DNA from 4 places in the Streptomyces sp. NBC_01381 genome. Region 1 is predicted to be linked to each of the others. Evidence: riboswitches for the same ligand, from Rfam matches in the RefSeq annotation. Region 1 holds a riboswitch; each other region holds the start of a gene.
The links. Region 1 has a riboswitch for cobalamin ahead of OG453_RS09775 (ABC transporter substrate-binding protein). Riboswitches for the same ligand answer to the same signal wherever they lie in the genome.
Positions count from the first base shown of each region.

Region 2: it holds a riboswitch for cobalamin, as region 1 does, so the genes downstream of both, metE (5-methyltetrahydropteroyltriglutamate--homocysteine S-methyltransferase) here and OG453_RS09775 (ABC transporter substrate-binding protein) in region 1, are expected to answer to the same signal.
Region 3: it holds a riboswitch for cobalamin, as region 1 does, so the genes downstream of both, OG453_RS41130 (CoA-acylating methylmalonate-semialdehyde dehydrogenase) here and OG453_RS09775 (ABC transporter substrate-binding protein) in region 1, are expected to answer to the same signal.
Region 4: it holds a riboswitch for cobalamin, as region 1 does, so the genes downstream of both, OG453_RS13575 (ABC transporter substrate-binding protein) here and OG453_RS09775 (ABC transporter substrate-binding protein) in region 1, are expected to answer to the same signal.

Region 1 covers NZ_JAPEPI010000001.1:2,038,204-2,046,611, reverse strand. Annotated here, with positions in the region: gene OG453_RS09785 (ABC transporter ATP-binding protein) at 1-193, opposite strand, end outside; gene OG453_RS09780 (iron ABC transporter permease) at 190-1,182, opposite strand; gene OG453_RS09775 (ABC transporter substrate-binding protein) at 1,233-2,192, opposite strand; cobalamin riboswitch at 2,236-2,384, opposite strand; gene OG453_RS09770 (M67 family metallopeptidase) at 2,357-2,779, opposite strand; gene OG453_RS09765 (amino acid permease) at 2,869-4,341, opposite strand; gene OG453_RS09760 (DUF2017 domain-containing protein) at 4,716-5,312, opposite strand; gene clpS (ATP-dependent Clp protease adapter ClpS) at 5,352-5,666, opposite strand; gene OG453_RS09750 (nicotinate phosphoribosyltransferase) at 5,747-7,075, shown strand; gene OG453_RS09745 (isochorismatase family protein) at 7,214-7,798, shown strand; gene OG453_RS09740 (hypothetical protein) at 7,906-8,235, opposite strand; gene OG453_RS09735 (immune inhibitor A domain-containing protein) at 8,383-8,408, opposite strand, start outside.
Region 2 covers NZ_JAPEPI010000003.1:632,385-637,499, reverse strand. Annotated here, with positions in the region: partial or broken gene OG453_RS41220 (MBL fold metallo-hydrolase) at 1-594, opposite strand, end outside; partial or broken gene OG453_RS41215 (SulP family inorganic anion transporter) at 711-1,346, shown strand; gene OG453_RS41210 (3-hydroxybutyryl-CoA dehydrogenase) at 1,363-2,094, shown strand; cobalamin riboswitch at 2,175-2,323, shown strand; gene metE (5-methyltetrahydropteroyltriglutamate--homocysteine S-methyltransferase) at 2,504-4,822, shown strand; gene OG453_RS41200 (hypothetical protein) at 4,916-5,115, shown strand, end outside.
Region 3 covers NZ_JAPEPI010000003.1:612,905-621,312, reverse strand. Annotated here, with positions in the region: gene OG453_RS41155 (short-chain fatty acyl-CoA regulator family protein) at 1-813, shown strand, start outside; gene OG453_RS41150 (enoyl-CoA hydratase) at 861-1,667, opposite strand; gene mmsB (3-hydroxyisobutyrate dehydrogenase) at 1,670-2,569, opposite strand; gene OG453_RS41140 (enoyl-CoA hydratase/isomerase family protein) at 2,563-3,666, opposite strand; gene OG453_RS41135 (acyl-CoA dehydrogenase family protein) at 3,663-4,811, opposite strand; gene OG453_RS41130 (CoA-acylating methylmalonate-semialdehyde dehydrogenase) at 4,822-6,345, opposite strand; cobalamin riboswitch at 6,573-6,760, opposite strand; gene OG453_RS41125 (teichoic acid biosynthesis protein C) at 6,977-7,963, shown strand; gene OG453_RS41120 (TetR/AcrR family transcriptional regulator) at 8,065-8,408, opposite strand, start outside.
Region 4 covers NZ_JAPEPI010000001.1:2,875,114-2,883,521, forward strand. Annotated here, with positions in the region: gene OG453_RS13535 (hypothetical protein) at 1-323, opposite strand, end outside; gene OG453_RS13540 (arsenate reductase family protein) at 461-829, opposite strand; gene OG453_RS13545 (hypothetical protein) at 985-1,290, shown strand; gene OG453_RS13550 (alpha/beta fold hydrolase) at 1,361-2,299, shown strand; gene OG453_RS13555 (DUF2252 domain-containing protein) at 2,433-3,770, shown strand; gene OG453_RS13560 (HAD family hydrolase) at 3,767-4,888, opposite strand; gene OG453_RS13565 (helix-turn-helix domain-containing protein) at 5,072-5,938, shown strand; gene OG453_RS13570 (VOC family protein) at 5,944-6,387, shown strand; cobalamin riboswitch at 6,385-6,572, shown strand; gene OG453_RS13575 (ABC transporter substrate-binding protein) at 6,683-7,678, shown strand; gene OG453_RS13580 (iron ABC transporter permease) at 7,675-8,408, shown strand, end outside.

The sequences.
Region 1 (8,408 bases):
CGTCCAGGAGGACGCGGCCGCCGGTGGGCGTCAGCGTGCCGTACACACAGCGCAGGAGGGTCGTCTTGCCGCTGCCGTTGGGGCCCACGATGCCGACGGTCTCGCCGTCGGCGGCGTGCAGCGTGACGCCGTCGACGAGGAGGCGGCCGCCGGGCGCCCGATAGGCGAGGTTCTCGGTGCTCAGGGCGGTCATACGGCCGCCTCCCCGCCACGGCTCCTGCGCAGCAGCCACAGGAAGAACGGGCCGCCGGTGAGCGCGGTGAGCACCCCCACCGGGATGTCCTGCGGGGCGGCGACCGTGCGCGCGGCGAGGTCGGCGGCCACCAGGAACACCGCGCCCGCGAGCGCCACGACCGGCAGCAGCGCGCGGTGGGATGCGCCGACCAGCATCCGGGCGGCGTGCGGCACCATCAGGCCGACGAAGCCGATGGCTCCGCTGTACGCGACGAGTACGCCGGTCAGGAGCGAGGCGACGACGAAGACGGCGGCGCGGAAGCGTGCGGTGTCCAGGCCGAGGACGGTGGCGCCCTCCTCGCCGACGAGGAGCAGGTCCAGGGGGCGGGCCAGGGCGAGCAGGAGCGCCGTGCCGACGATCAGTACGCCTGCGGGGAGGGCCAGCATGTCCCAGCGGGCGCTGCCGAGGCCGCCGAGCGTCCAGTACAGGACCTCCTGCAGATGGTCCGTGCTGTCCGCGACGACCAGGATCAGGCTGGTCAGGGCGGAGAGGATGTACGAGACGGCCACGCCCGCCAGGATCAGCCGGCCCGTGGCGAAGCCGCCGCCGGCGCTTCTGGCCAGGGTGTAGACGAGCAGCAGGGAGAGGAGCGCGCCCGCGAAGGACGCGGCCGGGATCGTGACCGTGAGGGACAGGCCCGCGCCGATGCCGAAGGCGCTGCCGAGGACGATCGCGGCGACCGCGCCGGCCGACGCGCCGGAGGAGACTCCCAGGAGGAAGGGGTCCGCGAGGGGGTTGCGGACCAGGGCTTGGAGGACCGTGCCTATGACGGCGAGGCCCGCGCCCACGGCCGCGCCGAGCAGGACCCTGGGTAGGCGGGCGTCCAGCACGATCGTGCGGAAGGGGGAGGGTTCCGCTCTGCCCGTGAGGATCTCCAGGACATCGGTCACGGGGATCTTGACCGAGCCGAGGGCGAGGCCTGCGGTGGCCGCTGCGGCGAGGGCCATGAGGAGGGCGGTGATGACGGCTGCGTAGGGCGGTTTCTGAGAGGTGCGGCTCACAGCTGCTCCGCCAGCTTCTTCACCGCACCCGGAGCCCGCACCCCCGTCACCACATCCGACAGCGGCAGCACCGCGAACCGCTTGTTCTTGATGGCGGGGACGTCGGCGAGCACCGGGTCCTCCAGGAGGCGGCGCTTCTTCTGGGCGACGGTCGTGCCGCCGTAGTCGAGGATCAGGATCACCTCGGGGCTGCTGTCCACCACCGACTCCCAGGACGCGTCGCCGAAGGACTTGTCCAGGTCGGCGAAGACGTTGCGGCCGCCCGCCCGCTCGATGATGTCGTTGCCGATGCCCCGGCCGCCCGCGGTGAAGGCCGTCTTGTCGCCGCTGTCGTACACGAAGACCGGGAGGGGTTTGCCGCCCTTCAACTTCTTTTCGGTGTCGGCCAGTTCGCGTTCGGCGCCGCTCACCCAGCGGTCCGCCCGTGCCCGTACCCCGAAGGTGGAGCCGACCTCGCGGACCTCCCGGAAGACGTCCTTCATGGTCACCGGGCGCTTCGCGCAGCCCTCCACGTCGAGGCGGGTCCTGATGCCGGACTTCGCGAGCGCCGCGCGGCTGCGGCCCTCGCCCGCGAGGAAGGCGCTCGGGTAACCGCCGTACACGAAGTCGGGGTTGGCGGCGAGCAGCTTCTCGTAGGAGGGGTACTCCTTGGCCAGGACCGGGACGGACGCGTAGGCCTTCTCGTACGACGGAAGCACCTTGTCGTCCAGGAAGGCGGTGCCCGCCATGCGGTCCGCAAGGCCAAGCTCCAGCATCACTTCCGTCGTGTGCTGGTTCATCGTCACGGCGCGCTTCGGGGGCGCATCGTACGTCGTCTTCACGCCGCAGTTGGTGACGGTGTACGGGAACCCGGCGGCCTTCGCCCCCGGCGCGGCATCGGGCTCCGCGGAGCTCGTGCACGCGGCGAGCGGGGCGAACAGGGCGGCGGCTATGAGTGCGCGCAGCGGTCGGGACATGGCTGAGCTGTGCCTCCTCCAGGGGATTCCGCGTCCCCTGTATCCGTGGGAGAGGGCGGCAGGTCAGTTCCTGACTGCCCCACCCGCGAAGGGTGGGGTCACAGTGGCGGGACCGTGCCGGATTCGCACCGGCTTCCTGGGTCCTGCCGCCTCAAAGGTGAGGCTCAGTATGCCTGGACGACCTTGACCTCTTCCTCGGTGACCTCGCCATCGACGATCCGGTAGGAGCGGAACTGGAAGTCGCCCGCGCCGTCGGTGTCCGCCGTGGAGACCAGGACGTAGTGCGCGCCGGGCTCGTTCGCGTACGTGATGTCGGTGCGCGAGGGGTACGCCTCGGTCGCCGTGTGCGAGTGGTAGACGATCACCGGCTCCTCGTCGCGGTCGTCCATCTCGCGGTACAGCTTGAGCAGGTCGCCCGAGTCGAACTCGTAGAACGTGGGCGAGCGGGCCGCGTTCAGCATCGGGATGAAGCGCTCGGGGCGGCCGGTGCCCGCGGGACCCGCGACCACGCCGCACGCCTCGTCGGGGTGGTCCTGGCGCGCGTGCGCGACGATCTGGTCGTGGAGGGCCTGGGTCAGGGTCAGCATGGGAGCCAGGATAAGCAGAGGGGCCCGTCCGTACCGAAGTGTGGTACGAACGGGCCCACATGCTGGGATCAGCAGGGATCAGGCGGGAGTCAGGACTTGATCGCGTCCTGCGGCTCGGCGTCGCCGCCGCCCGTCGGCTGACCGTTGCGCTTCTGCATGACCAGGTAGCCGACGCCCAGGATGAGCGCCCACACCGGGGCTGCGTAGAGCGAGATGCGCGCGTCCTTGTCGACGCCCATCATCACGATGACCATGCCGATGAAGAGCAGTGCGAACCAGCTCGTGTACGGCGCGCCCGGAGCCCGGAAGGTGGACTGCGGCAGCTCGCCGCGGTCGGCCTTGCGGCGGTACTTGATCTGGCAGACCAGGATCATGATCCAGGCCCACATGCCGGAGATGGTGGCGAAGGAGACGACGTAGTTGAACGCCTCGCCCGGCCACTGGTAGTTGATCCAGACGCCGACCAGCATGAACGCGGCGGAGACGGTGGTGCCGACCAGCGGCAGGCCGTTCTTCGTCAGCTTGGTGAAGAACTGCGGGCCCTGGCCGTTGAGCGCCAGGTCGCGGAGCATGCGGCCCGTGGAGTACATGCCGGAGTTGCAGGAGGAGAGCGCGGCCGTCAGGACGACGAAGTTGACGATGGCGGCACCGATGCCCAGACCCATCTCCTCGAAGGCCTTCACGAACGGGGAGACGCCCGGCTTGAAGGACGTCCACGGCACGACCGAGAGGATCATGATGAGCGCGCCGACGTAGAAGACGGCGATGCGCCACGGCACGGTGTTGATGGCCTTGGGCAGGACGGTCTTGGGGTCCTTGGACTCGCCCGCGGTGACGCCGACGAGCTCGACGGCGAGGAAGGCGAACATCACGATCTGCAGCGTCATCAGCGTGGAGCCGATGCCGTTGGGGAAGAACCCGCCCTGGTCCCACAGGTGGCTCACGGACGCGGTGTCACCGGCGTCGGAGAAGCCGATGGTGAGGATGCCGGCGCAGATGAGGATCATGCCGATGATCGCGGTGACCTTGACCATCGAGAACCAGAACTCGAGCTCACCGAAGAGCTTCACGGAGATCAGGTTGGCGCCGTACAGGATGACCGTGAAGATCAGCGCGTACGCCCATTGTGGGATGGAGTTGTGGGTCCAGTACTGCATGTACTGGGCCGCGGCCGTGACTTCCGTGATGCCGGTGACGACCCAGAAGAGCCAGTACGTCCAGCCGGTCACGTATCCGAAGAACGGGCCGATGAACTCGCGCGCGTACTCCGAGAAGGAACCCGAGACGGCGCGGTACATGAGCAGCTCGCCCAGGGCCCGCATGATGAAGAAGATGACAAGGCCGGCGATGGCGTACGCCAGGATGAGGCTGGGGCCGGCCTTGTGAATGGCCTTGCCCGCGCCGAGGAACAGGCCGGTGCCGATGGCACCGCCGATCGCGATCATCTGGATCTGGCGGGCCCCGAGCCCGCGCTGATAGCCCTCGCCGGATGAACCGGACGAGCCCTTGGCCTGATCGGCCTCATTGCCGTCGTGATGCTCTTCGACCTGCACTGAGGTCATGGTGACGCCTTTCTCCACGCTGATCCGTGCCCGCAGTCTGCGTATGGCCACGGATCAGGTCCTGATCCCCCCGGATATGGATGGAGTGCTACCGGCGGTCTGCCGGCCCGAGCGCCATCGGTGACATGGGTGGCGTCACCGAGTGGTCGTGAAGATTTATCACGGTCGCAACAGTGATCGGCTCAGCCACGTGTGGCGCAGACCACTGGAAGAAGCGGACAAAATTCCCCCGCGGCGTCATACGGGGGCATTGAAGTGACGTGATCGTTATCCGGATTTGAGGATCCGCTGAGCGAACACCTGTTACAGGTGCCGTCTACATCGATTTTCGGCCCCCGTGAGCCGTTCCACTACACCGGCAACTGCACCAGCAACTACACGATCAACGTGCTGACCAGCGTCTCCTGCAGACCGCCCAGCCACAAATAGGCCATCACCATCGGTTTGCGCGGATCCTCGTCCGGCAGCTGGTAGAGGAGGTCCGTGTCCTCCTCGTCGATGACGTCGAGGCGGGCGCCGATCGCGAGCCGGAGGTCGTTGAGGGCGCCGAGCCAGTGCCGGGACTCCTCCGCCGACAGCTTGAGGACGGCGCCGCCGTCGCCTGCCGCCGTCATGGAGTCCAGGCAGCGGATCACGACCAGGGCGTCGTCCCGCTTCTTGGCCCGCAGGTCGTTCTCCGTAAAGCGCCTGAACTCCGCGGAGTACGCCCGCAGTTCGTCCTCGTCGGCCTTCTCGCTGCCCGGTCCGCCGTACGCGTCGGGCAGCAGCCGCTGGAGCACCGGGTCGGTCGGCGGCTCGCTGGGGCCGTCCGCGAACAGCTCGGCGAGCGGGTCGTCGGAGGCGTCCTCTCCCGGTCCGGGGCCGATCAGCTCAAGGAGCTGGACGGCGAGGGAGCGGATGATCGAGATCTCGACCTCGTCGAGCGCGACGGCGGCGCCGCCCCCGGGGATCGCTTCGAATTGTCCTGGCATCAGATGCGTCGCTGCTTCCGGTCCACTGCTGTCGGCCTGCTACTTGCGGTCCTGCTGGAGGGTGGCCCAAAGCCCGTACCCGTGCATGGCCTGGACGTCGCGCTCCATCTCTTCGCGCGTGCCGGTGGAGACCACGGCTCGGCCTTTGTGGTGCACATCCATCATCAGCTTGGTGGCCTTGTGCTTCGAGTACCCGAAGTACGCCTGGAACACGTACGTCACGTAGCTCATCAGGTTGACCGGGTCGTTGTGGACGAGCGTGATCCAGGGGACGTCGGGCTCCGGGACGGCGAACGTCTCTTCGGCCGATTCCGGGCGCGTGATCTCTGCGGGAGCCGTACTCACTTGTCCCATGCTGCCACCCGCAGGGGGCCATCGCACAAATGGACCCGGGAAATCGTCAGAGTGACGAGATGCGGGGTAGCATCCTTCGTATGAACACAGCGGACCTTGGGCTGCCGGTGGATGTTCCGTCGACGGCGCTCTTCACCGATCACTACGAGCTGACGATGCTGCAGGCAGCGCTGAAGGCGGGCACCGCCGACCGGCGCTCCGTCTTCGAGGTCTTCACGCGCAGACTGCCCGAGGGACGGCGCTACGGAGTGGTGGCCGGCACCGGCCGTGTCCTGGACGCCGTGGAGAACTTCCGCTTCGATGCCGACGTCATCGGCTTCCTGCGCGAGCGCCGTGTCGTCGACGAGGAGACCCTGCAGTGGCTCGCCTCGTACCGCTTCCGCGGTGACATCTGGGGCTATCCGGAGGGCGAGGTCTACTTCCCGGGCTCGCCGATCCTGCGCGTCGAGGGCTCCTTCGCGGAGTGCGTCCTCCTGGAGACGGTGATCCTCTCCATCCTCAACCACGACTCGGCGATCGCGGCCGCAGCGTCCCGGATGGCGTCGGCCGCCGGTGAGCGCCCGCTGATCGAGATGGGCGCACGGCGCACCCACGAACTGGCGGCCGTCGCCGCATCGCGCGCCGCGTACGTCGGCGGCTTCACCACCACGTCCGACCTGGCGGCGGGCTTCCGCTACGACATCCCCACGGTCGGCACGTCCGCGCACGCCTTCACCCTCCTGCACGACAACGAACGCGACGCCTTCCAGGCCCAGGTGAACTCCCTCGGCCCCGGCACGACGCTCCTGGTCGACACATACGACGTGACCGAGGCCGTCCGTACGGCCGTCGAGGTCGCCGGGCCCGAGCTCGGCGCCGTACGCATCGACTCCGGCGACCTGCTCCTGGTCGCCCACCGGGTCCGCCAGCAGCTGGACGAGCTCGGCGCCACGAAGACCAAGATCGTGGTCACCTCCGACCTCGACGAGTACGCCATCGCCTCGCTGGCCGCGGCGCCCGTCGACGCGTACGGCGTGGGCACCCAGCTGGTCACCGGTTCCGGGCACCCCACCTGCTCGATGGTCTACAAGCTGGTGGCCCGCGCCCACTCGGCGGACCCTCAAGCTCCGCTGGAGGCGGTGGCGAAGAAGTCCGTGGGCGGGAAGTCGTCCGTCGGCGGCCGCAAGTGGGCCGCCCGGCGGCCCGACGAGCACGGGGTCGCCGAGGCCGAGGTGATCGGCACGGGCCCGGTTCCGGTGGAGCTCGCCGACCACGAACTCCTCGTCGAGCTGATCAAGGGCGGTGAGGTGGTGGCGCGCGAGCCGCTGGACACGGTCCGCGACCGGCACGCGGCGGCACGGGCCCGGCTCCCCCTCTCCGCCACCCAGCTCTCCAAGGGCGAGGCGGTCATTCCCACGGAGTACGCCTGACGCCACGGGACGGCCGGTGGCCGCACGCCGGGGCAGCCGAACACCCCCTCCCGCAACGCAACGGAAGTCTCTACGCTCGGTTCATCCGGCCGAGTCCCCCGCACCTACCAGCCAGCCTTGCCGACCGAAGGACACCCGATGCGCCGCGCTCTGATCGTCGTCGATGTGCAGAACGACTTCTGCGAGGGCGGCAGCCTCGCGGTGGCCGGGGGCGCGGACGTGGCCGCCGCCATCACCGAGCTGATCGGCCAGGCCCCGGCGGGCTACCGGCACGTGGTGGCCACCCGGGACCACCACATCGAGCCGGGCGACCACTTCTCCGACCACCCGGACTATGCCCGCTCCTGGCCGGCGCACTGTGTGGCGGGGACCGAGGGGATCGGCTTCCACCCGAACTTCGCGCCGGTGGTCGCTTCGGGGGCGATCGACGCGGTCTTCGACAAGGGGGCCTACTCGGCCGCGTACAGCGGCTTCGAGGGGGTCGACGAGAACGACGTCTCCCTCGCGGACTGGCTGCGGGCGCGGCACATCACCGAGGTGGACGTGGTCGGCATCGCCACGGACCACTGCGTACGGGCCACCGCGCTTGACGCCGTGCGGGAAGGATTCAGCACGGTGGTCCTCCTGGACCTGACCGCGGGCGTCGCGGAGGCGACAACGGAGCGGGCTCTTGAGGAGCTCCGGGAGGCGGGCGTGGAGCTGACGGGAAAGCCGGTGGTCTAGAGCGGGCGAGGTGACGGGCCCCGAAGGGGCGCGGGGCTGTGACATGTGCGGCTCCGCCGCGTGGGCGCGACCAGCCACGACGCACCCGCAGAGGCCTTCCGGAGCCCTCACACCCCGGACGACCGCACCCCCGGTCTCTGCCGCATCAGGGCCCTGATCGGGTGCCACAGCTCCTCGGCGCCGTCCGGCGCCGTACGCCATATGAGCCCATCCGGATGATGCAGAACCGCCGTGATCTCATCCGGCGTAGGCGGCTCCGCGTTGCCCCGCAGATACACCGCCCGCAGCCCGAGATTCCGCAGCCGCGTCAGCGCCCTCGCCCGGTTCACCGCGTGCACGATCATCCGGACATTCCCGCCGCACACCGACGGGCTCGGCAGCGTCAGGGCCACCACCACGGTGCCGTTCGGCAGCCTGCTGAAACCTCCTGCGGACATGGCTGGTCACACCCCCGTGAGACATCGCACGAGGCCCCTGGCCGGACCCCGCGTCAATAAGAAATCCACAGCACGCACCTAAACACGATCGGCCGCCGCCCGCTAGAGGGCGACGGCCGATCATGCTTTGACCTGCGGAAATGCGAATTACTTCACCGAGGGGGCCACCTGGA
Region 2 (5,115 bases), on a different contig from region 1:
GTCCTCCAGCGTCAGATGGGCCCAGCTGGAACCGAGGATGTGCCCGGCGCGGTACAGCCGGAGCCAGGTGTCCTCGGCGATCTCGGTGACAGCGCCGGTCCGTACAGGGTCGAAGAGCGCGAGCGTGCGGTCGACGTCCTCGTCGGTGTGGAGCGGCCGGGCCGGGTCGTGTCGCGACCAGCTGTGGCGGTTGGCATGGTCGGCCGTCTCCATCTGCAGCTGGGCGGAGTCGCGGAGCACGATCTCGGCGAGCCTCGCGGTGTACGCGCTGGTCACGATCTGCCCGCGGAAGCCGTTGCGGACAAGACGGGGGAGATATCCGCAATGGTCGAGGTGCGCGTGCGTCAGCACCACCGACCGAATCGACGACGCCTCGTAGGAGGGACGACGCCAGTTGCGGCGCCGCAGCTCCGCGGGCTCCTGGAACAGACCGCAGTCGACCATGATCCGTGCGTGGTCGCTCTCGACCAGGAACTTGCTGCCGGTGACCGTTCCCACTCCGCCGAGGAAGGTCAGGAGGGCCGGCCTGGCGTGTTCGGGCGGTGCGCCGGTGTCCTGGCGCAGGGCGTCCGGGGCGATCGCGGAGAGGTCCACGGCGGGTGCCTCCAGACAGCGTCCTTCGTGTGCCTGCGTACTTCTGCTTCCATGGTCGCCCCGTTCCGGCGTGTTCGACGGGGCCGGGTGTACCCCACTGCGGGACCGACAGGTCCATGCGTCGTCACCACGGCCGGGCACACGCTGAACAGCGAAGCAGCTCTCGCACAGGGAAGGCGGCGGCGCCCATGGCCGAGCCGCGCCGACGAGGCGCTGCCTTTCTGGGCCGAGTGGCGCCGGGACTGACGGTTCTGGCCCACTACCGGCGTGCGGATCTGCGAGGTGATCTGCTCGCCGGCCTCACCGTGGCCGCGTATCTGATCCCCCAGGTGATGGCTTACGCCGTGCTGGCCGGTCTGCCTCCGATCACCGGTCTGTGGGCGGCCCTGCCCGCGATGACCGTCTACGCGTTGCTCGGCTCGTCCGGGCAGATCGACGCGGGGTACGGCCCGTACTTCTACCTGCCCAAGCTGGAGAACCAGGACGAGGCGCGGCTGTGGAACGACGTCTTCGTCCTGCCCGACCGGGCCAAGGTCACCATGCCCGCCCCCTTCATGCGCGCCTACACCGCACTCCTGGTCCGCACCTGCCACAAGCGCGGCGCGCATGCCATCGCGGGTATGGCGGCCCAGGTCCCGGACAAGGCCCCGGAAGTCAACGAGGCCGCCTTCGCCAAGGTCCGGCTCGACAAGGAACGTGAGGCCGAGGACGGCTTCGACGGCTCCTGGGGCGCCCACCCGGCGCTCGCGCCCGCGTGCCGCGACGTCTTTGTGCGAGGCGGACGCGCTCGCCGCCCGCGCGGCCCGCGAGCGCATCGCGGCCTCCCTCGAACGGGCAGTGGAACGTGGCAAACTCGACCGCCTTGGCGCCGAGCACACGCTCGCGCGCCTGACCTTCACCGGCACGCTCGACGACCTGGCCGACCGGCAGCTCGTCATCGAGGCCGTCGTGGAGAACACCGAGGCCAAGACGGAGGTCTTCGCCGCCCTGGACAAGATCGTCGAAGATCCGGAGGCGATCCTGGCCACCAATACCTCCTCGATCCCGGTGATGCGCCTCGGCATGGTCACCCAGCGGGCCGACCAGGTGCTCGGCCTGCGCTTCTTCAACCCGGTACCTGTGCCGCCCCTGGTCGAGATCGTGACTTCACTGCACACGGCCCCCCAAGTGGCCGAGACGGCACGGGACTTCGGCACCCACGTCCTGGGCGAGAGCGTGGTCCGTTCACAGGACCGGGCCGGGTTCGTCGTCAACGCGCTGCTCATCCCGCACCTCCTCTCGGCGATCAGGATGGCCGAGTCCGGCTTCGCCACGGCCACCGACGTGGACGCCGGCATGGAGCTCGGCTGCGCCCACCCTATGCGTCCGCTCAAGCTGGCCGACCTGATCGGCCTGGACACCGTCGCGTCCAGATCCGAATCGCTGAGGCGCCAGGAAGAGGGCGCGTACCAAGAGGCAAGGACCGCGAAACCATGCTGCATCTCACCGTCCGCCATGTGACCCGCTGATCCGCTGACGAGCGACTGCGTCTAGTCTGGCCGGGCAGCTGGTTCGCCCCGTCCGCCAGGCGGGACGCGTCGTAAGAGGGAACCCGGTGGGAATCCGGGACTGCCCCGCAGCGGTGAGCGGGAACGACCGCCGTCACATGCACTGGGCCCGGCCGGGTCTGGGAAGCGACGGCCAGTAGGTGTCCTCCACACGGAGGACGTGCTCGCGAGTCCGAAGACCTGCCCGTTGCCCGCGCGCGACCGTTCGTGCGCGGAATCCCGGTGACCTCGAGGGCGGGTCGGCGACCATCTGCAACGGACACGTACCCATCCGGGTGCGGCTGTTCCGTTCGGTTTGTCACCCCTTCGCGCCCTGGTCCGTCATCGGGACCTCAGGGATTCATCTCGTGAAGGAGATCTCCGTGACCACCGAGTCCGCAGCCGCGGCAGCACGCGCCACCGTGTACGGCTACCCCCGTCAGGGCCAGAACCGTGAACTGAAGAAGGCCATCGAGGGCTACTGGAAGGGCCGCGTCACCGCGGACGCCCTGAAGGAGACCGCCCGCGATCTGCGCCGTACCAACTGGCAGCAGCTCGCCGAGGCCGGCATCCACGAAGTGCCCACCGGTGACTTCTCGTACTACGACCACGTCCTCGACACGACCGTCATGGTCGGCGCGATCCCTGCCCGGCACAGGGCGGCCGTCGAAGCCGACGCACTCGACGGCTTCTTCGCGATGGCCCGGGGCAACCAGGACGTGGCGCCCTTGGAGATGACCAAGTGGTTCGACACCAACTACCACTACCTGGTCCCGGAACTGGGCCCGGACACGGTGTTCACGGCCGACTCGACCAAGCAGGTCGCGGAGCTCCGTGAGGCCATCGCGCTGGGTCTGACCGCCCGGCCCGTGCTCGTGGGACCCGTCACGTACCTCCTGCTCGCCAAGCCCGCCCCGGGCGTGGCCGCGGACTTCGACCCGCTCACACTCCTCGACCGGCTTCTTCCCGTGTACGCCGAGGTCCTCTCGGACCTGCGCGCGGCCGGGGCCGAGTGGGTTCAGCTGGACGAGCCCGCGCTGGTCCAGGACCGCACCCCCGCCGAGCTGAACGCCGCCGGGCGCGCCTATCGCGACCTCGGGGCCCTCACCGACCGGTCGAAGCTCCTCGTCGCCTCCTACTTCGACCGGCTCGGCGAAGCCCTGCCGATCCTGGCCAAGGCGCCGGTCGAGGGCCTGGCTCTGGACTTCACCGAGGCGGCGGCCGCCAACCTGGACGCGCTGGCCGCCGTGGGCGGGCTGCCCGGCAAGCGCCTGGTCGCGGGCGTCGTCAACGGCCGCAACATCTGGATCAACGACCTGGAGAAGTCGCTCGCGACCCTGGGCACGCTGCTCGGTCTCGCCGACCGGGTGGACGTGGCGGCCTCCTGCTCGCTCCTTCACGTACCCCTGGACGCGTCGGCCGAGCGGGACATCGAGCCGCAGATCCTGCGCTGGCTGGCCTTCGCCAAACAGAAGACCGCCGAGCTCGTCACCCTCGCCAAGGGACTCGCGGGCGGCACCGGCATCATCACCGCCGAACTCGCCGCCAACCGCGCCGACCTGGCCTCCCGGGCCGCCTCGCCCATCACTCACGACGAGGCCGTACGAGCCCGGGCCGCCGCCGTCACCGACACGGACGGCCGACGCTCCAAGCCCTACACCGCGCGGGCCGAAGCCCAGCGCGCCCACCTCGGTCTGCCGCTCCTGCCGACCACGACCATCGGTTCCTTCCCGCAGACCACCGAACTGCGTACCGCCCGCGCCGACCTGCGCAACGGACGCATCGACACCGCGGGTTACGAGGAGCGCATCAAGACTGAAATCCAGGAGGTCATCTCCTTCCAGGAGAAGACCGGCATCGACGTCCTGGTGCACGGCGAGCCCGAACGCAACGACATGGTCCAGTACTTCGCCGAACAGCTGACGGGCTACCTGGCCACGCAGCACGGCTGGGTCCAGTCGTACGGCACCCGTTATGTGCGACCGCCGGTCCTCGCCGGGGACATCTCCCGGCCCGAGCCGATGACGGTGCGCTGGACCTCGTACGCCCAGTCCCTGACGTCGAAGCCGGTCAAGGGCATGCTCACCGGTCCTGTCACCATGCTCGCCTGGTCCTTCGTCCGCGACGACCAGCCCCTCGGCGACACCGCCCGCCAGGTCGCCCTCGCCCTGCGCGACGAGGTCAACGACCTGGAGGCGGCGGGCACTTCGGTCATCCAGGTCGACGAGCCCGCCCTGCGCGAGACGCTGCCGTTGCGAGCGGCCGACCACCCCGCCTACCTGGACTGGGCCACGGAATCCTTCCGCCTCAGCACCAGCGGCGTACGCGACGAGACCCAGATCCACACGCACATGTGCTACGCCGAGTTCGGCGACATCGTCCAGGCCATCGACGACCTCGACGCCGACGTCATCAGTCTGGAAGCCGCGCGCTCGCACATGCAGGTCGCCCGGGAGCTGGCCGCGCACGGTTACCCCCGAGAGGCCGGACCCGGCGTCTACGACATCCACTCCCCGCGCGTGCCAAGCACCGAGGAAGCGGCCGCTCTGCTGCGTACAGGACTGGAAGCCATCCCGGCCGAGCGGCTGTGGGTCAACCCCGACTGCGGCCTGAAGACCCGCGGCTGGACCGAGACCAGGGCATCCCTGGAGAACCTGGTCACCGCGGCCCGCACCGTACGGTCGGAACTTCCGGAGTCCTGAGGTGAGCCGAGGGCCGGGAGGGGCTGCCTGCTCCTCCCGGCCCTCCTCCCGATGGGGTCACTGTTCGTCCGCCGCAGGGGGGAAGGCGCAGCTGTGAAGAGGGAGCCACGTCATGTGGTCGTCGACGGCGAGCCGTTGGTGGCCCTGACCGACCACGACTTGGAGAACTTGCTGGCCATGCGCAGGCAGCTCGGCGCCCAAGGCGTCAGGCTGCGCTCCGTGAGAGACGCTTTGGCCGATCTGACGGACTTCGTCGAAGAGTTGGGCGACGCGCTCGCGGAAGACGGCCGGAG
Region 3 (8,408 bases), on a different contig from region 1:
CGCCGCTACGACCCCGATGCCGGGCTGCTGTTCCTCTCGCCCTGGCTGAGCGACGGTCAGCGCGCCTTCCAGCTCGCGACCCAGCTCGCCCTCCTCGAGCACGACCCGCTCCTGAGCCAACTCGCCGACAGCGCAACGGAATTGACCTCACCGGAGTCACGTGCACTGGCCCGGATCGGCCTGGCCAACTACTTAGCGGGCGCCCTCCTCATGCCGTACACCGCCTTCCACGCGGCGGCCGAGGAAGTGCGCTACGACATCGAGCTGCTGTCCGCCCGATTCGGCGTCGGCTTCGAGACGGTCTGCCACCGCCTGAGCACCCTGCAGCGCACCGGCCGGCGCGGCGTGCCGTTCTCGTTCCTGCGGGTGGACAGGGCGGGCAACATCTCCAAGCGGCAGTCCGCGACGGACTTCCACTTCTCCCGGCTCGGCGGCACGTGCCCGCTGTGGACGGTGTACGAGGCGTTCTCGGCGCCCGGCCGGATACTGACCCAGGTCGCCGAAATGCCGGACGGCAAGCGCTACTTCTGGATCGCGCGGACCATCACCCGCGGCGGCTTCGGCCACCACGCGCCGCGCGCCGAGTTCGCCGTAGCGCTCGGCTGCGAACTGCGCCACGCAGGTCGGCTCGTCTACGCCGAAGGAGTCGCCCTGGACGACCCGCGGGCCGCCACCCCGATCGGCCTGGGCTGCCGGATCTGCGAACGCCGCGACTGCGCTCAGCGGGCCCGGCCCCCGGCCGGCGGCCGGCTGGCCATCGATCCGGACCGACGGAGCTACGTGCCGTATCCGGTCGAGACCCGCGGGCTGTGAGGGGGCCTGTTTCCCGCCCCCTCACGACTCGTCCGGGCCCGTGTCGATCAGCGGTGCCGGAACTCCGGCGGCCGCTTGTCCACGAACGCGCCCATGCCCTCCTTCTGGTCCGCGGTCGCGAACACCGCGTGGAACAACCGGCGTTCGAAGCGGACACCTTCGGTGAGCGTCGTCTCGAAGGCCCGCCCGACCGCCTCCTTGGCCATCATCGCGACGGGCAGCGACATCCCCGCCACGGTCTCGGCGACCGCGAGTGCCTCGCCGAGCAGCTCGTCGGCGGGCACCACTCGGGAGACGAGCCCCGCCCGCTCGGCTTCGACCGCGTCCATGGTGCGCCCGGTCAGGCACAGTTCCATGGCCTTCGCCTTGCCCACCGCGCGGGTCAGCCGCTGGGAGCCGCCGATGCCGGGGATCACGCCGAGTTTGATCTCTGGCTGCCCGAACACGGCGGTGTCGGAGGCGAGCAGGATGTCGCAGAGCATGGCGAGTTCACAGCCGCCGCCCAGGGCGTAGCCGGAGACGGCGGCGATGGTGGGCGTACGCAGCTGTCCGAGCCGGTCCCACGCCGAGAACCAGTCGGCGAGGTACATGTCCATGTACCCCTGCGGCTGCATCTCCTTGATGTCGGCCCCGGCCGCGAACGCCTTCGCCGAGCCGGTGATCACGACACAGCCGCAGTCCGGGTCCCGGTCGAGGGCCTCGGTGGCGGCCACGACCTCCTCCATGACCTGGAGGTTGAGCGCGTTCAGTGCCTTCGGGCGGTTGAGTGTGAGGAGCGCGGTGCGGCCCTTGCGCTCGACGAGGATCGTCTCGTACTCGGCCTGAGCTCGCGTGGTCGTGCTCGTGGCTTCCATGGTCACTTCTGCTCCCCGCTCTGATCCCTGATGGTTCGTACGATGCCGGAGAAGTCCTCCGTGGCACCGGCGCGCTCGGCGTAAGAGGCGTACAACTCGGCTGCCCGCAAGCCGAGTTCCGCGTGTACGCCACCTGACCGGACGGCATTGGCGGCCAGCCCCAGATCCTTGGCCATGAGCGAGGCGGCGAAGCCCGGCCGGTAGTCCCTGTTGGCGGGACTCGCCGGAACCGGCCCCGGCACCGGGCAGTTGACGCTCAACGCCCAGCACTGCCCGGACGCCGTCGAGGCCACGTCGTACAAAGCCTGGTGGGACAACCCGAGGCTCTCGCCGAGGACGAACGCCTCACTGACGGCGATCATCGAGATCCCGAGGATCATGTTGTTGCAGATCTTCGCGGCCTGCCCCGCGCCGGCGCCCCCGCAGTGGACGGCCTTCTTGCCCATGGCTTCAAGCAGGGGACGTGCCTCGGCGAACTCCTCCTCCGACCCGCCCGCCATGAAGGTGAGGGTGCCGGCCTCGGCACCCACGACCCCGCCGGAGACCGGGGCATCCAGGGCCCGCATGCCGGCTGCCACGGCCCGTTCATGGGCGGCACGGGCGTCCGCGACGTCGATGGTCGAGCAGTCGACGAACAGCGCTCCCGGGCGCGCGGAGCCGAGGACACCCTCGTACAGGTCGAGGACATGGCGGCCGGTGGGCAGCATGCTGATCACCACCTCGGCGTCCGTGACCCCTTCGGCCGCGGACGCTACGGCTTCGACACCCGCCGCGGAGGCCGCCTCAAGGGCGGCGGGCGCGGGGTCGTAGCCGCGGACGCGGTGGCCGGCCTTGACCAGGTTGGCGGCCATCGGGCCACCCATGTGCCCGAGTCCGAGGAACGCCACGGTCTGGCTCACCAGGCCACCTCCGAGGTGGTGTCGGGGCCGGCGAGGCCCAGTTCGCGCTCGCCGAGCGGGGCGAAGAAGCCCTCGACGTCGGCGTCGGTGACCTCGGCGAGCGTGGAAGGGGACCAGCGAGGAGCCCGGTCCTTGTCGATGACCTGCGCGCGGACGCCCTCCACGAGGTCCGGAGCGGTCAGTGCCCGGCAGGACACTCGGTACTCCTGGTCGAGTACGTGCTCCAGCGGACCGAGGCGCCGCGCTCGACGCAACGACGCCAGCGTGACCTTGAGGGCGGTGGGCGATTTGGTGAGGAGGGTCTCGGCGGCGTCCTTGGCCGCCGGGTCGCCGTGGTCGAGGAGACGGTCGACGATCTCCTCGACGGAGTCGGCGGCGTAGCAGACATCGATCCACTCCCGCTGTGCGGCCAGCTCCCCTGGTGGGGGCTCCTGTACGTTTCGGGCCAGCACCTCTCGTACGGGCAGCGTGGACAGGTCATCGACCGTCCGGGCCAGCGACTGCGACGGTACGAAATGGTCGGCGAGCCCGCACAACAGGGCGTCCTCGGCGCCCACTTGAGCTCCGGAGAGCGCAAGGTGCGTGCCGAGTTCGCCCGGGGAGAGCGCCAGCAGATACGTGCCGCCGACGTCCGGGACGAACCCGATCCCCGTCTCCGGCATCGCGATCCGGGAGCGTTCGGTGACGATCCGGACGCTGCCGTGCGCGGACACGCCGACGCCGCCGCCCATCACGATGCCGTCCATCAGGGCCACGTACGGCTTGGGGTAGCGGGCGATCCGGGCGTTGAGCCGGTACTCGTCGCGCCAGAACGCCGCCGACGCGGTGCCGTCCCCGTCGCGTGCGTCCTGGTGGATCGCGCGGATGTCGCCGCCCGCGCACAGGCCCCGTTCGCCCGCGCCGGTCAGCACGACCGTCTCGACCGCCGGGTCGCGCTCCCAGGCGGCGAGGGCCTCGGTGATGCGGAGCGCCATCGGGTGGGTGAGGGCGTTGAGTGCCTTGGGGCGGTTGAGCGTGATGACGCCGACCCGTCCCGCGCGGTGCAGCAGCACGGTCTCCTCGGCCTGCTCGCGCTGTCCTGATCGCTCTGCGCCGGTCATGCGAACGCCTCCGTCATGCCGCGGGCCACGATGACGCGCATGATCTCGTTGGTCCCTTCCAGGATTTGATGGACTCGCAGGTCACGGACGATCTTCTCGATGCCGTATTCGCTCAAGTAGCCGTAGCCGCCGTGAAGTTGGAGTGCGCGGTCGGCGACGGAGTAGCCGGTGTCGGTGGCGAACCGCTTGGCCATCGCGCACAGGTAGGGCGCGCCGGGATCCTTCCGGTCCAGAGCCTGGGCGGCTTCTCCGACCAGGGCCCGGGCGGCGGCGAGCTCGGTGGCCATGTCCGCGAGGCGGAACCGAAGCGCCTGTGAGTCGAGGAGGCGCTGCCCGAACGCTTCCCGGTCGGCGAGATGGGCCAGGGCGCGGTCGAGGGCGCTGCGGGCGCCGCCGAGCGAGCAGGCGGCGATCCCGAGGCGGCCGCCGTTGAGGCCGCTCATCGCGATGCGGAAGCCCTGCCCCTCCTGGCCGAGCAGCCGGTCGGCGGGCAGGCGTACCCCGTCCAGGACGACCTGGCGGGTGGGCTGGGCGTTCCAGCCCATCTTGCGTTCGTTGGCGCCGAAGGACAGGCCGGGGTCGTCCTTGTCGACGACGAAGGCGGACACCCCGTCCGGTCCGTCGACGCCGGTGCGGGCCATCACGACGTACAACTGGGCTGCGCCCGCACCGGAGATGAACTGTTTGACGCCGCTGAGCACCCAGTCGTCGCCGTCGCGGACGGCCCGGCTGGTCAGGGCGGCCGCGTCCGACCCGGCGCCCGGTTCGGTCAGGCAGTAGCTGGCCAGGTCCTCCATGGCGCACAAGCGCGGCAGCCACCGTTCGCGCTGGGCGTCGTCGCCATACGCGTCGATCATCCAGGCGACCATGTTGTGGATGGAGAGGTACCCCGCGATGGACGGGCAGCCCGACGCCAGGGTCTCGAAGACGAGGACGCCGTCGGAGCGGGTGAGTCCCGAGCCGCCCGACTCCTCCCGCACGTACACGCCGCCGAGCCCGAGCCCGGCCGCCTTGCGCAGCACGTCGACGGGGAAGTGCTTGTCGCGGTCCCAGTCCAGGGCGTGCGGGGCGAGGTGGTCCTGGGTGAAGTCCAGGCTGGCCTCGACGAGGGCCTGCTGGTCCTCGGTGAGCGAGGTGTTGGTCATGGCCCGCTCCTCAGCTCATCGTGGGGATGGTGAAGCTGGCGCCCTCGCGCAGGCCCGCCGGCCAGCGTGAAGTGACCGTCTTCGTACGGGTGTAGAAGCGGATCGCGTCCGGGCCGTGCTGGTTCAGATCCCCGAATCCGGAGCGCTTCCAGCCACCGAACGTGTGGTAGGCGACCGGCACCGGGATGGGCACGTTGACGCCGACCATCCCGGTGTTCACGCGCCGGGTGAAGTCGCGGGCGGTGTCGCCGTCCCGGGTGAAGATCGCCACGCCGTTGCCGAAGGTGTGCTCGCTGGGCAGGCGCAGGGCTTCCTCGTAGTCCGCTGCTCGTACGACGGTCAGGACGGGGCCGAAGATCTCCTCCTGGTAGATGCGCATGGCCGGGGTGACCCGGTCGAAGAGCGAGGCTCCGGCGAAGAACCCGCCCTCGTGGCCGGGCAGGGTGAAGTCCCGGCCGTCCACGACGAGTTCGGCGCCCTCCTGAACCCCGAGGTCGACGTAGGACCGCACCCGCTCCAGCGCGTCCGGGCCGACCAGCGGGCCGAAGTCGGCCTCAGGGTCGTCGCTGCGGCCGATCCTCAGCTGCGCGATGCGCTCGCGCAGCCGTGCCACCAGGGCATCGGCGGTGCTCTCGCCAACTGGAACAGCCACCGAGATCGCCATGCAGCGCTCGCCCGCGGAGCCGTAGCCCGCGCCGATGAGGGCGTCCACGGCCTGGTCGAGGTCGGCGTCCGGCATCACGATCATGTGGTTCTTGGCGCCGCCGAAGCACTGGGCCCGCTTGCCGTGCGCGGCCGCGGTGGCGTAGATGTGCGCGGCGATCGGAGTGGAGCCGACGAATCCCAGCGCCTCGACGCGCGGGTCCTCGAGCAGGGTGTCGACGGCGTCCTTGCCGCCGTTGACGACGTTCAGTACGCCCGGCGGCAGACCCGCTTCGAGGAAGAGCTCGGCGAGGCGCAGTGGCACCGACGGGTCGCGCTCGGAGGGCTTGAGGATGAAGGCGTTCCCGCAGGCGAGGGCCGGGGCGGCCTTCCACAGCGGGATCATCGCCGGGAAGTTGAAGGGGGTGATGCCCGCGACGACGCCGAGGGGAGCCCGGAGCGAGTGGACGTCGATGCCCGTGCCCGCGTTGTCCGTGAACTCGCCCTTGAGCAGGTGCGGGATGCCGGCGGCGAACTCCACCACTTCCAGGCCGCGCTGGATGTCTCCGTGCGCGTCGGCGACGGTCTTGCCGTGCTCGCTGGACAGAAGCCGGGCCAGGGATTCCCGCTCCTGGTCGGCGAGTTGGAGGAAGCGAAGCAGCACCCGGGCGCGGCGCTGCGGATTCCAGGCGCCCCATTCGAGCTGGGCCCGGGCGGCGTCGTCGATCACTGCCTCGGTCTCGGCCCGGCTCGCGAGCGGAACGTGGGCCTGGACGCGGCCGGTGTTGGGGTCGTAGACGTCGCCGTAGAACCCCGAAGTTCCCGAGGTGTGCTTGCCTCCGACGAAGTGGGTCAATTCGCGTACGGTGGTGCGGTCTTGCTCGCGGACCATGGATGCCTGCTCTCGATGGGAGGGATCGATCCGGGATGGCACACAGCTCCGCCGCGTGGACGCGGTGACGTCAGCGCGGGGCTGCGCGAGATCGCGTGGGTTGGACAGCCGTCAGCGCACGAGGCGTGCGAGCGGGGACTGCGCGGCGGGAGCCGGGAGTCGCCGGACGGGTCCGTCGAGAGCGTGGAAGCGCGTCGATGCCATGCGTGTCTGCTCCATCCTCGTGGAAACACGGAACATCCCGCGGCCGGTATCCTGACTCCCGGATCACCGCACGCCGCCCGCCTTCCCGACGACTTGCTCGTCAGTGGCGTACTGCTCGACGACGTACTCCCCGGTCACAGTGGCGGGACCGTGCCGGAATCACACCGGCTTCCCTGCACCGCGGGCCTTGGCCTCGAATATATAGTTGGACGTCCTAGTAAATCTAGTGCGCAAGATGACCGGTGCGCCGACGTGCTCCCGGCACAGCGAATGGCTGAACTTCACGGCACCGCCGCGCGCCCGTTCTCCACGCAGGTGTACGGGCGTTAAAAGTACTGAAATGCGACTTCGACAAGTTACCGATTCATCGACAGCGCCCGGCCTCACGTCGCCAAGCCGCAGAACGGTGCTCGGTCTCAGCGGTGTGGTGCTTGCGACAGCAGCGCTCGGCGTCCCAAAGGCCGTTGCCGCCGGCCGGGACAGCGCCCCGGACGTTACGGGCGATCGCTTCGACCTGGCCGACACCGGCGCCCGCCTGATCCACGAGAAGACGCTGCATCACGAGACGGTGATGCAGTCCTTCGCCTTCGACGAGCTCCACGGGCACATCTACGCGCTCCAGGTGATCCCCAGCGGGGTCCAGCTCGCGGGCGAATCGCGCACCTACAGCCATACTGAGCGGCACGATGCCGGTGACCTTTGTCTGAACCGGCTGTCGATGCGCGGCGAGGTGCTGGGCCGGATGTACCTCAAGGGCTTCGGCCACGGCACCGCGATCAGCGTGGACAGCTCCCGCAGCAGCTGGGGCGGAGCCGTCACGCTGTGGGTCGAGTGCGACGCCAACCCGGTCTCCGGGTTCGGGCGCGCGATCGGCCGCTTCCCGTACGCCGAGAACACCGTGCTGCACAGCGCTGACCGCCGTGTGACCGTCTACCGCCCGCACCCCGGCTCGACCGCCAACTGCGCCGCCCTTGACCTGAACAACCGCCGTCTGCTGCTGCGCCACGGGCTCCCCGGGCGCCGTCGCTACGCGCTCTACAACCTGGACGCCTTCACTGCCGGGGTCTTCTGGCCGCTGATCGACTTCGCTCAGCCGGGCATGGACCTCGGCCTGCCCTTTCAGGGCATGACACTGGACGGCGACTACGCGTACCAGTTGATGGGCGCCGGCCGCGACGCCAACAGCTCCTCAGAGCCGGACAACACGGTGCTGCTGCACTGCATCGACCTGAGCACGGGGGCGGTGGTGCAGGAGTACAAGTCCCAGGCCGGCCGCCAGCTCACGCACCGCGAGCCCGAAGGCCTTGCCGTGCTGCACGGGCCCGAGGCGGGGGAACCGCAGCTGTGCATGGGCTTCGCCTCGGGCCCGGAAGGCGGACGAAAGTTCTCCCTCTACGGCCTGCCCGTCCTGTAGCCATGTCGCGGGCGGCCGCCGCATCGGGCTGTGCTGCGCGGGTGCTGACCGCTTGTCGTTGCCGTCCATACGAAAGGTGGCCGGAGCGTTTGTGCGCCGACTTATGACGGCCCGCCCGCCCGGCCGGGTCGTACTCCCGGCTCCTTCCCTCGCAGCAGGCACTCGCCGGTGAACACGCCGGCCAAGTGGTCGCCGAGAGCGGCGAGTGCGGCGTCGGGGTGCAGCCCGCTGGGGTCGGCGCACAGATGCGCGGTGAGCCCGTCGGTGTACGCGGCGATGCGGGCCGCCTCGGTGGCGGCGTCGGTCGAGGGGGGTACTTCGCCGCACTCCTTGGCGTTGGTGACGGCTGTGGCGATCAGTGAGCGCAGCCGACGGAGCGCGCCCGCCTTGACCTCGGCCAGGTCCGGGTCGTCGACGGCCCGGCCGGTGAAGGCGAGGGCGACCC
Region 4 (8,408 bases), 840 kb from region 1:
GCCGAGCAGGTGACGGGCGGCTCGGGCCAGTCGAAGATCCCCGCGAGCACGAGCAGCGCCACGGTGGGCCAACAGGCGACGACCACCGGCCACTCGTCCATGAGCTCCCGGGCCAGCTGCCGCCACCGGTGCAGGCCCGATCCCGGCCGGTGCGTGGACATGTGGTGCGCATAGCCGTGCGCGAGGGCGGCCGTGCCGGCGGTCACCATGATCCAGGCCGCGTCGTACCAGGGTGTGTAGGCCTGGTCCTCCGAGTGCAGTGCCGCGATCAGCGCGCTGGCGAGGATCGTTCCGTATACGCCTCCGAACATCAGGCTCCGCACGGTGCGCTCCTTCCCGTTGCCCGGATCCTTCGTCCGGTCGGCGAGGTGTGGAGTGCCCAACGCTATGGAGGCGTCTGTAACGGTTTGACCGATGTTGTTCATCGGTCGGCGGTCATCTTCGAGCGTCCGCGCGGGCGCTAGCGGGACAGCGCGTCCCGTACCGCCTCGTCCGTGCGGGCCACCACCGCGGTGCCGTCCTCGGCGGTGATGATCGGGCGCTGGATGAGCTTGGGGTGTTCGGCGAGGGCCTTGATCCAGCGGGCGCGGCCCGAGGCGTCGCGCGGCCATGCCGCACGGTCCTTCAGGTTAAGGTCCTTGGCGGCCTGCTCCTGGGTGCGGGTGATGTCCCAGGGCTCAAGGCCGAGACGTTCGAGTACGTCGCTGATCTCGGCCTCCGTGGGTACGTCGTCGAGGTAGCGGCGCACGGTGTAGTCGGCGCCCTCCGCGTCGAGCAGGGTGAGCGCGCTGCGGCACTTCGAGCAGGCGGGATTGATCCAGATCTCCATGCCGCACACGCTACCCGCGACCCACCCGTCACAGCGCCCCAAAGCCCGTCTGGCCAGCGGCGATTGTCAGTGCCCGGCAGTAGAATTGAAGCAATGTTCGAGAGGTTCCCGACGGGTCTTCCGACGGGGTTCCCGACCGCGACAGGAGGATGCCTGTGCCCGCTGCCGCACTCACATCGAAGTCGAAGCGCAACGCTTCACGGCCCGTGCTGATCGACCTGACGTACGCACCACTGGAGAAGAGGCCGCTCCCGGCCGGACGGCCGCGGGAGTGGTACATCACGCACAACCGGCGCCTGAAGGCCATGCGCCTGGCGATAGCCCTGCTCGACGCGGGCGTCTACGTACCGAACCAAGCGAGCAACACGAGGATCCGCGGCATGGCGGAGGATGTGGGAATCCATCCGCCGTCGGACATCACCTGCCATATGGTGCGCGCCCTGATGCGGTACAGCCGCTGAGGCGTTGAGGTGAGCGGTACGGGTGGGGGCCCGCGGGTTCCCGCCCGTACGCGTGGTTCATGCTGGCCGCATGACACAGCAGGAATCAGCCTCGGAGCAGCCGCCCGCCGCGGGCAGGGCGGAGCAAGGCGGCGAGCTGCCGCTGCTCGTCACCGTTCAACTCCCGGACGGGGCACGGTTTCCCGTCCGCGCCCTGCGCGGCGAGAAGGCACCGGACGGTCCCGCGCCGGCCGTCCTGATCCTGCCCGCCATGGGCACACCCGCCCGCTACTACCGCGCCTTCGCACGCCAGTTGCACGCCGAGGGCCTCACCGCGCTCACCGTGGACCTGCGGGGGCAGGGCGAGAGCACCCCGCGGGTGACGGACGCCGCCGCCGTCGAGCACGGCTACGGCACGATCGTGGAGCAGGACCTGGTGGCCGTCGTCGACGCGATACGCGCCGAACTCGGCGCCGAACCCCCGCTGTTCCTCCTCGGGCACAGCCTGGGCGGCCAACTGGGCTTGGTGCACGCTGCGTTGGGGATCGGCCCGGGCGTCGACGGAGTCGCCCTCGTGGCCTCCGGATCGGTCTGGTTCCGTGCGTACGGACGGCTGCGCGGGCCCCTGCTGCTCCTCGGCCAGCTGTTCGCCGCCGCGGCGTCGACGCTGCTCGGCCGGTGGCCCGGCGTCCGGCTCGGCTTCGGCGGCAACCAGCCCAAGGGCGTCATGCGGGACTGGGCCCGCCAGGGCCGCACGGGCCGCTACTCCGCCGCCGGCTCCACCCACGACTACGAGGCCGCCTTGCGCACCCTCGACCTGCCCGTCCTCGCGGTCTCCGTCGAGGGCGACACCTGGGCTCCCGCACCCGCCCTCGACCACCTGGTCGGCAAGGTGCCGGGCGCCCGTGTCACCCGCATCCGGTACTCCAGGCAGGAGGCCGGCGGCCGCCTCGACCACTTCGCGTGGACACGCGCCGGCGGGGCACTCGCCAAGCGGGTGGCGGCCTGGGCGGGGCCGGGCGGCAGCTGACCGGCGGCTCACCGGGGGGAGGGGGCGCGTCACCCATTTGCCGTACCCGGCATGCGTACGCGCCCGTGGCGGCATTGGCTGCCCCTGAGAGGAGGCTGTTGCCGGGAGCCACCATCGGAGAGGGGAGAGGGCCATGACCACCCCGGCCGAACGCGCGCGGCTAGGCAAGGCGGCCCGCAAACGCGCGTCCCGCTCCTCGCACGGCGCATGGATACCCTCGGCCGACCGCCCCGACCCGGTGGCCGTCCTGGAACGCCAGGGCAAGGACCGCGTCCAGGAACTCCTCCCCATCCGCTACGGCAGGATGTCCGCTTCCCCCTTCGCCTTCCTGCGCGGCGCGGCCGCCGTCATGGCGGGGGACATCGCCGTCCAGCGGGACAGCGGCCTGACGGTCCAACTCTGCGGTGACGCCCACCTGTTGAACTTCGGCCTGTTCGCCTCGCCGGAACGCACCCTGCTTTTCGACCTCAACGACTTCGACGAGACCTACCCCGGCCCCTTCGAATGGGACGTCAAACGCCTGGCCGCGAGCGTCGCCGTGGCGGCCCGCGACAACGGCCACGCGGAGCCCGCCGCCCACGAGGCCGCCCTCGCGGCGGTGACGGCGTACCGGACCTCGATGCGACGCCTCGCCGGGCTCGGCGAACTCGCCGTCTGGTACGAACAGATAGACGCCCACGGCCTGTTGACGCTCATCGGCTCCACCCGCGATCGCAAGCGCCTGACGGCGACCCTCGACCGCGCGCGGCAGCGCACCAGCCTCCAGGCGCTCGGCAAGCTGACCGAGGAGGTGGACGGAGAGCGCCGCATCATCCACGATCCGCCGCTCCTGGAGCAGGTGGGCGTGCCCGACATGGCGGCGCTGCGGAAGATCTTCGGCGACTACCGCTCCACGCTCTCCGAGGAGCGCAGGCTCCTCCTCGACCGGTACCACTTCGTGGACGCGGCGCGGAAGGTGGTCGGGGTGGGCAGCGTCGGCACCCGCTGCTTCATCGTCCTGCTTGCGGGCCGCGACGCCGACGACCCGCTCTTCCTCCAGATCAAGGAGGCGCTGCGATCGGTCCTGGAGGAGCACCTGCCGCAGGGCCCCTACCGCCACCCCGGTCACCGGGTCGTCGCCGGGCAGCGGCTGCTGCAGGCCTCGGGCGACATCTTCCTGGGCTGGATGACCGGCCCCCAGGGGCGTGCCTTCTACTGGCGCCAGCTCCGCGACATGAAGGGCTCGGCGGACGTGTCGTCCATGAAGCCCTCGGAACTGTCCCGCTACGCGGGCCTGTGCGGCACGGCCCTGGCCCGTGCGCACGCCCGCTCCGGCGACCGGATCGCGATCGCCGCGTACCTGGGCGGCGCCGACACGTTCGACCGCGCCGTGGCGGATTTCGCGCTGCGGTACGTGGCCCAGAACGCGGCGGATCACTCGGCCTTGGGAGAGGCGATGGCCACGGGCGTGGTCGGGGCGGCCGAGGCCTAGCGGATCTCGTCCGGCACCACCGTCAGCCACCGCTTGTCGGCGGTGACCTTCTGGCCGAGCTCACGCTGCCGGTCGGCGTTGGTCCGCTTCATCTCGTTCAGCTGCTGCATGTACTTGTCCTTGCGGTTCACCCAGACCCGCACCCCGCCGTGCTGCACATCCGCGGAGTGGAAAAGCATCGGGCCGTCGCTCACCGGGGTGTCGCCGGCCACCAGGACGGGCTTCTTCCACTCGTCGATGTAGGTGTTGATGGCCGCCGGCTTGCCCTGGAACCAGGTCAGCGGCGCCCACAGGTTCGGCGTCAGCTCACGCCCCGCGAGCTTCTTCTGATCGAAGCGGCCCTCGGCGATCTCCTTGCGGGAGCTGGTGACTTCACCGGTCTTGCGGTCCTTGAGCTGCAGGCCGACGCCGATGACGTTCTCGGGCTTCACGTTGTAGCCGTACTTGGGGTCGGACAGGACCATCCGCACCAGGTCCTCGCTGGCCGCGCTGACGACGTACACCTCTATGCCGTGCGCCCGCAGGGACTTGTAGAGCTCCTGCATGCCGGTGAAGAACTCGGGCGCCTCGACCTCGGTCTTGGTCAGCTTGCCGTCCTCGTAGTACTCGGCCGGGATCGGCTTGTCGTAGGCGAGGAGTTCGTCGACGTACCCCTTGAGCTCCTTCAGCGTGAAACCGGAGAAGATCTGCGCGGCCCACGGATAGCAGACCTGGTCGTCGACCTCGCAGAGCCGGTTGTAGTAGCTGTACAGGCTCTCCTTGTGCTGCGCCGTGTCCTTGAAGGGGATGACCTTCAGCGACGGGTCCATCGACTTGCGGGTCAGCACCCCCTTCATCTCCAGGAAGGGCAGGAGCGCCTCCTCCAGGTCGTTGCGGTACGTCGTGTTGTCCGCGTCGAAGACGGCGTACGCACCCTTGTGGCCGTTCTCCGAGATCACCTTGCCGAGCTTCGCGGCGACCGGCTTCGGCCAGTGCGGCAGCTCGGCCGCGGTCTTGACCGAGGTGTCGGCCGCCGTCGCCTCCGTGCCCGGCCAGAGCGCCACGCCCGCGAGCACCGCCGCGGTGAGCGCGCCCGCCGTACCGAGAACCGCGAGCTTGCCCTTTGCTCCTACTGCCATGTTTCTGCCCCCTGAGAGCGGTCTGCGCCCCGTCCGGAGCGGCGGGTCATCGTACGAGGTCAGACGGCAGATTCCCATGATCGACGTCACCGGTCGTGAGGGGCATGGACCGGCCCCGCGCGGGTAGCAGCATCGAACGCTTCCGCCCCGCGCCCGGGCCCCGTGCATCGCATACTGGAACGTATGGAGACCGGCTCCCGCGAGTTCGTGCGGGCCGTCCCGCGGCTCGACGGCATGGTCGTGTCCGCGGTCGGCTACCGCACCACGGGCGAGCTGCCTGGCCTGCACCGCGGCCTGCCCTCCCCGTATCTCACCCTGATCTTCTCGTTCGACGGCCCGGTCGTCAGCGGCCTCACCCCCGAGCAGGCGGGCGGCGCCGACGCGATCAGCACGGACATCGTCCTCGGCGGTCTGCACCAGTCACCGGCGTACGTCGTCAAGCCCGAGCACGAGGCGGGCATCCAGCTCGCCGTGCATCCGCTCGCCGCCCGCGCCCTGTTCGGCGTACCGGCCGCCGAGCTCGCCGGTGACATCGTCACGTCCGGCACGGAGGTGATGGGGCGCCGCGCCGCCGACGTACGGGAGCTGCTGTGCGAGCGGGACACCTGGGAGGAGCGATTCGCCGCCCTGTCCGCCTACTTGAGGCAGCGGGTTGCCGCCGGCGACGCCCGCGGATCCGTCCGCCCCGAGGTCGCCGAGGCCTGGGCCTGGCTGGCCAGGCACCGGGGCGCGGGCACGATCGGCGGTCTCTCCCGGCACGTCGCGCTCAGCGAGCGCAGGCTCACCGCCCTCTTCCGCGCCGAGACGGGGATCGGCCCCAAGCAGGCCGCCCGCCTGATGCGCTTCCAGCGCGCGCGGAACACCGTCGTGCGCTCCGTCGCCGCGGGCGCCGCGCCCGATCTGGCGCGGGTCGCCGCGGACTGCGGCTATTTCGACCACTCCCACCTGGTGCGGGACTTCCGGCAGTACACCGGCACGAGCCCCAGCGGCTGGCTGGCCGAAGAGTGCCGGAATATCCAAGCCGGGAGCCATGGCGGAGGCGAAGAGTAGGAGCCATGAACACCACCGAGAAGCAGCAGACCCAGACCGCAGCCACCCCCGCGGGACGCGCCCCCGACGTCTGGCCGACCCTCCAGGCCCACGACGCACCCGCCCTGATCGACTTCCTCGTCGGCACGGTCGGCTTCCTGCGCACCGCCGTCTACGAGGACGGCGACCGCGTGGCCCACGCCGAGCTCGACTGGCCCGAGGGCGGGGCGATCATGCTCGGCTCGTACGACGAGAAGGCCGAGGCCTGGTGCCTCAAGCCGGGCACCTTCGGCGCGTACGTCGTCACGGACCATGTCGACGATCTCTATGGGCGCCTCACCGATGCCGGAGTGGAGATCATCCGCGAGATCGAGGACCAGCCGTACGGCAGCCGGGAGTTCGCCATCGCCGACCCCGAGGGCAACAAGTGGTCCTTCGGCACCTACCGCGGCTCGCCCCGGCCCGCGTGATAATTTGCGCACGCCAGTCAAACCCACACCAGGGCCAGGGAATCCGGTGCGAATCCGGAACTGACGCGCAGCGGTGAGGGGGAACGGGCGGGGCCACGGCCACTGGGCGTCCACGGACGCCTGGGAAGGCGCCCCGCCCGGCCGATCCCCGAGTCCGAAGACCTGCTGGCACCTCTGTCCGCGCACCGGGCGGCGGAGGTGATCAAGCAGGCCAGGCTCCGCGTATGAGCCATGAGACTCAAGGGATCGTGTGTCCTCCACAGCCCGTCGTGTACGTATACCCGTCCTCCTCGGCATGGCCCTGGCCGTCACGCTGACCTCCTGCGGTGGCTCGTCGACGCCCTCCACCACGGACAAGAAGGCTGCCGGCTACCCGCTGACCCTCACCTCCTGCGGCAAGAAGTCGCAGATCGAGGCGCCGCCGCGGCGGGCGGTCTCCCTCGACCAGGGCTCCACGGAGATCCTGCTCTCCCTCGGCCTCGCCGACCGCATGGCAGGCACCGGCACCTGGACCGACCCGGTCCTGAAGGGCCTGGAGAAGGACAACGCCAAGGTCCCCCGGCTCTCCGACCGCTACCCGTCCTTCGAGAAGGTCCTCGCCCAGGAGCCGGACTTCGTGACCGCCTCCTTCCTGGCGACGGTGAGCAAGGGCGGCGTCGCCGACCGCGCCAAGTTCACCGAGCTCGGCGTCCCCTCGTACGTCTCGCCCACCGACTGCGCGGGCAAGGACAACACCGGCGACGGCGACGGCAGCCGCGTCAAGGCGCTCACCATGGACACGGTGTACGGCGAAGTGCGCGACCTGGCGCGGGCGTTCGGGGTCCAGAAGCGCGGCGAGCGCCTGGTCGCCGGCTTGAAGTCCCGCCTGGCGAAGGCCAAGCAGGGCATCGACGCCTCCGACACGACGCTCCTCTACTGGTTCTCCGACTCCAAGGCCCCCTACATAGCGGGCTGCTGCGGCGCCCCCGGCATCATCACGCGCGAGCTCGGCGCCAAGAACGTCTTCGACGACACCCGCGAGGAGTGGCCCCAGATCAACTGGGAGACGGTGGCGGACCGTGACCCCGACGTCCTGGTCATCGGCGACCTCACCCGCAAGTCGCAGACGGCCGAGAGCGCGAAGAAGAAGATCGAGTTCCTGGAGTCCAACCCGGTCACCAAGAATCTGACCGCCGTGAAGAAGAAGCGGTACGTCCTGCTCAGCGGCCAGGCGATGAACCCCACGATCCGGACGGTGGACGGAGTGGAGCAAGTGGCGGACGCACTACGCGAGTTCGGGCTCGCCAAGTGACGCTCGCGCGGGGCGCCCTGCTGTGGGCGGCGGGCGTCGCCGCGCTCGCGCTCTCCGTGGCGGTGGCCGTCACCATCGGCCCCGCCGCCATCTCCGTACCGGATGTGTTCTCGGCGGTCGTGGCGCACCTCGGCGGGGGAGAGACGGGGCTCACGCCGCTGCGGGACGGCATCGTCTGGAACCTGCGGATGCCGCGCACCCTGCTCGCCGCGGTGTGCGGCGCGGGCCTCGCGGTCTGCGGGACGGTCCTCCAGTCCCTGCTGCGCAACCCGCTCGCGGACCCCTTCGTCCTCGGCGTCTCCTCCGGGGCGTCCACGGGAGCCGTCGTGGTCGTCGTCCTCGGGGTCGGTGGGGGAGTCGTGTCGGTCTCGGCGGGCGCCTTCGCCGGCGCCCTGTGCTCCTTCGCCCTGGTCCTGCTGCTCAGCCATGCGCTGGGCGGGAGCGCCGACCGCGTCGTGCTCTCCGGCGTCGCGGCCATGCAGCTGTTCTCGGCGCTCACCTCGTTCGTGATCCTGACGGCGGCCGACGCGGAGACGACGCGCGGGGTGCTGTTCTGGCTGCTCGGCTCGCTCAGCGGGGTGGGCTGGACGGACGTATGGATCTGCGCCGCGGTCCTCCTGGCGGCGCTCACCGTCTGCCTGGCGCAGGCCCGCACCCTGGACGCCTTCGCGTTCGGCCAGGACGCGGCGGCGACGCTGGGCGTCCACGTGGCCCGCACCCGTCTGATCCT